2 regions of the Vreelandella piezotolerans genome follow, and region 2 is predicted to be linked to the other one. Evidence: predicted binding sites of a transcription regulator. Region 2 holds the regulator's gene; the other holds the start of a gene.
What was found. The regulator FNR, encoded in region 2, switches genes on or off when oxygen is low (the NO sensors DNR and NnrR bind a similar motif). The targets are predictions, from matches to a motif close to TTGATNTANATCAA.
Positions count from the first base shown of each region.

Region 1: a site for FNR is predicted at 1,365-1,378, ahead of GYM47_RS07275 (OmpW/AlkL family protein). Genes of this name have one in related genera too.

Region 1 is NZ_CP048602.1:1,591,033-1,593,434, forward strand. Features, by position in the region: gene GYM47_RS07270 (diguanylate cyclase) at 1-912, shown strand, start outside; gene GYM47_RS07275 (OmpW/AlkL family protein) at 1,409-2,017, shown strand; gene pepQ (Xaa-Pro dipeptidase) at 2,086-2,402, opposite strand, start outside.
Region 2 is NZ_CP048602.1:3,073,061-3,075,462, forward strand. Features, by position in the region: gene hemN (oxygen-independent coproporphyrinogen III oxidase) at 1-730, shown strand, start outside; gene fnr (fumarate/nitrate reduction transcriptional regulator Fnr) at 789-1,538, shown strand; gene ttcA (tRNA 2-thiocytidine(32) synthetase TtcA) at 1,528-2,402, opposite strand, start outside.

The sequences.
Region 1 (2,402 bases), 1.5 Mb from region 2:
AACCGTCTGGAGCAGCTACTTCAAGAGCGTCAATCGCCACCCGCTCGTATTCTCGTCGTGGACGACGACCAACAGCTGGCGGCTTATTACCAGCTCGTGCTAGAAGCCGCAGGGATGGAAGTGCGTATCCTCGACAATCCCCGCCATATCATCGATCAACTTGCCTCGTTTAGACCCGAGCTCTTACTGATGGATGTGCACATGCCGGATTACGATGGCCCTGATTTAGCGTCAGTGGTTCGGCAGTATGACGAGTGGAGTAGTCTGCCCATCGTCTTCTTGTCGGCAGAGATGGACTTAGGTAAGCAGGTAGATGCGCTCAGCCACGGAGCCGATGACTTCCTCACCAAGCCCATTCTCGCTGCGCAGCTGGTAGCCTCGATTCGTGTGCGCGTGGCCCGCTCACGCACACTGTCGGCGCTGCTCAATAAAGACAGTCTGACCGGGCTGCTCAAGCATGCCAGCATTAAAAGTGCCGCGATCAATGAGATATGTCGTGGCTTCCGGCAGCACTATTCGGTGGTGGTCGCCATGGTGGACATCGACCATTTCAAATCGGTGAACGATACCTATGGCCATGCCACAGGGGACGTCGTGATTGCGTCAGTGGCGACGCTGCTGCGTCAGCGCCTACGCCAAACCGATATGATTGGCCGGTATGGGGGCGAGGAGTTTTTAGTGGTGCTGCCACACTGCAGCGCAGAGGACGGTCGGAAGCGCTTGGAAGACATTCGCCAGTACTTTTCTCGCCTGCGCTTTAACCAAGGGGAGCAGGAGTTTGCGTGCACGCTCTCGGCAGGTATGGTCTGTAGCACCGACGTATCAGAGGACAACAAAGACCGTCTCTTGGTTTTAGCAGATGAGGCACTTTATCGAGCCAAGCGCGGCGGCCGCAATCAAGTAAGCCAGTAAGGCTAGTTGCTGGTGGCGGTTGAGTGATTCGTTATGAAGCAATGCAGCGAAAAATGCGCGCCGCTGGTGCGCTTTTTCATGGGGTAAAGAGATAGCGAACGCTTTCTTTACTCATTTATTTAGTAAGGTTATGTTTTTTAATAGAAATTATTTTTTTGGCACGCAGCTCGCAATATAAAAGGTAACTCGCAAATGAATAGAGTCATTAAGGTCGCGATGCAACCGGCACTCAATGCTCTCCCTTCTTTGCAACGTTGCCGCGGCGCTGCCCGGCAATACACCGAGTGAGCTGGCGTGCTCCACCTGGGTCCCCTTCGGGGGACTTTTTTTATGCTCGTTTGTCAAGCGCGATAGTTAACAAAAGCTATCAGAGCCAGAAAACCTATAATAAAATTTCACATGAAATTTGGAAACGGTGTTCTTATACTATATATTGTATAGGTTAGCTGGCGTTGACCAGCATCAATCCCAAGCAAGATGCAAGAGGATGACCCTGATGAGCAAAATGAAATTGATCACCGCCGCTATCGTGTCTGCCAGTGCCGTCATGGCGAGCCAAGCCGTTATGGCCTACGAAGCAGGCGATGTGTTTGTTCGCGGCGGTGTTGCCCAAACGGATACGGGCTCAGGTAATGGCAATGTTGGCGGTGCGGACCTCAACGTACAAAGCGCACGTGGGTTCACTTATGGTGCGGGCTACCTGTTCAGCGACAAATTTGGCGTCGAACTCAACAGCTCTGAAAAATTCGAGCATGACTTGAACACGACACCGGGCGGCAGCGCAGGTAGCGTCGACCGTCTGCCGGTGAACCTGCTGGTCAACTACTACCCGATGGGTGGTTTGGACTCGAAAGTTCAGCCTTACGTAGGTCTTGGTTTGAACTACACGAGTTTTTCCAGCGAGCCATCCGGCTTGAGCATCGACGAGAGCTACGGCGCCATCGGCCAAGCGGGTGTGGATTTGGCAGTGACGGATAACGTCATGCTGAACGGCTATGTTAGCTACGCGGACGTGAGCGCCGACATCAATGCGGCTGGCGCCACCGTTGGCGAAGTCGATATCGAGCCAGTGACGATCGGCGGCGGTATTACTTACCGTTTCTAAACCAATCCGATACATATACGCCCGGCTTACATGCGTAAGCCGGGCGTTTTTATTGGGCAAGAGAATGACTATAACGTCAAGTTCTCAGGCCCGCCTTCTGTCACTAGGATATTATCCTCGATGCGTATGCCTCCGCACACCGCGAGCCGGTCGACCAGCGTCCAGTCGATGGGGTGGGGCTTTTTACGCAGTGGTGCCAGCAACATGGGAATGAAATAGAGGCCTGGCTCGATGGTGATGACCATACCGGCTTGCAGTGTACGGGTAAGACGCAGGGCTGGATGGGTGTCAGGTGCTGGCGATGGGCTCCCGTCTGGCTGCCTCAATCCGGCCACATCGTGTACCTGAATCCCTAATGAGTGGCCCAGTCCATGGGGGCAAAAGG
Region 2 (2,402 bases):
TCCCTTTCAAACCGAACGGCGTTTTGCCGAAACGCTTCGTCAGGTCATCGAGCTGGGACCAGCACGATTATCGGTCTTCAACTACGCCCACATGCCGACCCGCTTTGCACCCCAGCGACGTATCCAGTTGGCCGACCTGCCCAGCGCCGATGAAAAGCTGGCCATGCTGCACACCACTATCGAGATGCTCACCCAGGCGGGCTATGTGCATATTGGCATGGACCACTTTGCACGCCCCGACGACAGCTTGGCCCAGGCGCAGCGCAACGGCACGCTGCAGCGTAATTTTCAAGGCTACTCTAGCCACGCCGAGTGCGATTTGATTGGTTTGGGCGTATCCGCCATTTCTCGGGTCGACGATATTTACGCCCAAAACCCTACTCAACTCGCCCACTATGAAGCCGCTTTGGATGAAGGTAGGCTGGCAACGATAAAAGGACTACGCTTAAATAAGGATGACCTAATAAGAAGAGACGTCATCGAGCGGTTCATGTGCGATATGGTCATCGATCTCGACGCGATCGGTCAGCGTTGGCATATCGATGCGGCAGACTACTTTGCCACTGCCTTCGAGCGACTGGCGATCGCCGAACGGGATGGCCTCGTACAGCGTGAGGGCCTTCGGCTGAGCGCCACGCCGATCGGGCGATTGCTCATTCGGCATTTGGCCATGGCCTTCGACACTCACTTACAACGTCAGGATGGTCAGCGCTACTCGAAGATCGTGTGAGCGCCTTGAGCCGCCTGCCCCCTGTGCCTATGATGGCGAAAGAAGAAGGGAGACTCCTATGCCATATCCTGCCAGCCAACGACGTTCACTGCTGCAAGAGGCGCGCTGCCAGACGTGTAGTCTAAGCTCGCTGTGCTTACCGCTCGCCTTGGAGCTCGAGGATATGAGCCAGTTCGATGCGATCATTCGCCGCCGCTCGCCGTTGAAGAAAGGCGAACCCCTGTTCCGCCAAGGGGACGCTTTCACCAGTGTCTATGCGGTGCGCTCGGGTAGCTTGAAGCAGGTCACCAGCGAAGGCAACGGCCATGACCAGCTCACCAATTTCTTTCTACCCAGCGAACTAGTGGGTTTGGACGGCATCGACGAAGAGCACTACCCCGGCACGGTGATGGCTCTGGAAACGACGACGGTGTGCGAAATTCCGTTCGACCGCCTGGACTCGCTCTCCGAGGAGCTGCCCGAGCTGCGCGGCCAGCTCTATCGCAGCATGAGTAAAGAGCTGCGCGACGATCGGCGAATGATGCGTCTACTGTCGCGTAAGACCGCGGATCAGCGGCTGGCGAGCTTTTTGATTACGCTCTCTGATCGCTTCCGGCGGCGGGGCTACTCGCCATACAGCTTCCGCCTATCCATGTCCCGGGCCGATATGGGTAACTACCTGGGCCTAGCGGTCGAAACGGTCAGCCGCATTCTTAGCCGCTTTCAGCAGCAGGAGGTCGTGGCCGTCTCAGGGCGCGAGGTCAATATTTTGGACATGCAGCGCCTCATTACCCTGGCAGAAGAGGAGGCGCCAACGATCACACGTTGAAGGCTTGGATGCGTCCTTCCATCAAGGCCGCCTGCTTGGCTTCGAGACCGGCAAAGTCGAATAGCTCGCGATCGGCAAGCTGCGAGGGTGCCACGTTGGTGACTGCTTTGAACATGCTCTCCAAGCGCCCAGGATGCTTCTTGTCCCACTCCGCCAACATCTCTTTGACGATTTGTCGCTGCATGTTCGGCTGCGACCCACACAAATTACAGGGAATGATGGGAAACGCCATCTGCCGCGAAAACTCAGCAATATCCGCCTCTTTACAGTAGGCCAGCGGGCGGATCACGATGTTTTTACCGTCATCCGAGAGCAGTTTCGGCGGCATGGCTTTTAGCGTACCGCCGAAGAACATGTTCAGAAACAGCGTTTCTAGAATGTCTTCGCGATGGTGGCCGAGGGCAATCTTGTTCGCGCCGATCTCTTCGGCAAACCCATACAGCGAGCCGCGGCGCAAGCGCGAGCAGAGCGCGCAGGTGGTTTTACCCTCCGGGGTTTTCTCCTTTACCACCGAGTAGGTGTCACGCTCGAGAATGTGATACTCCACCCCCAGCTTATCCAAATACTGGGGCAAGACGTGCTCTGGGAAACCAGGCTGTTTTTGGTCCATGTTGACCGCCACCAGCGAAAAATCGACCGGCGCGTTGCGTTGCAAGTTGCGCAAAATCTCCAGCATCGTGTAGCTATCTTTGCCGCCGGAGAGGCACACCATGACCCGATCGCCATCCTCGATCATGTTGTAATCGATGATCGCGTTTCCCACTTCGCGCCGCAGGCGTTTTTGCAACTTGTTGAATTCACGCTTCTGCTTGGCATCCTGCAGCTCGTGCTGCGTGGCGGTAGGCTCGTCAGACGCGCTGTCTG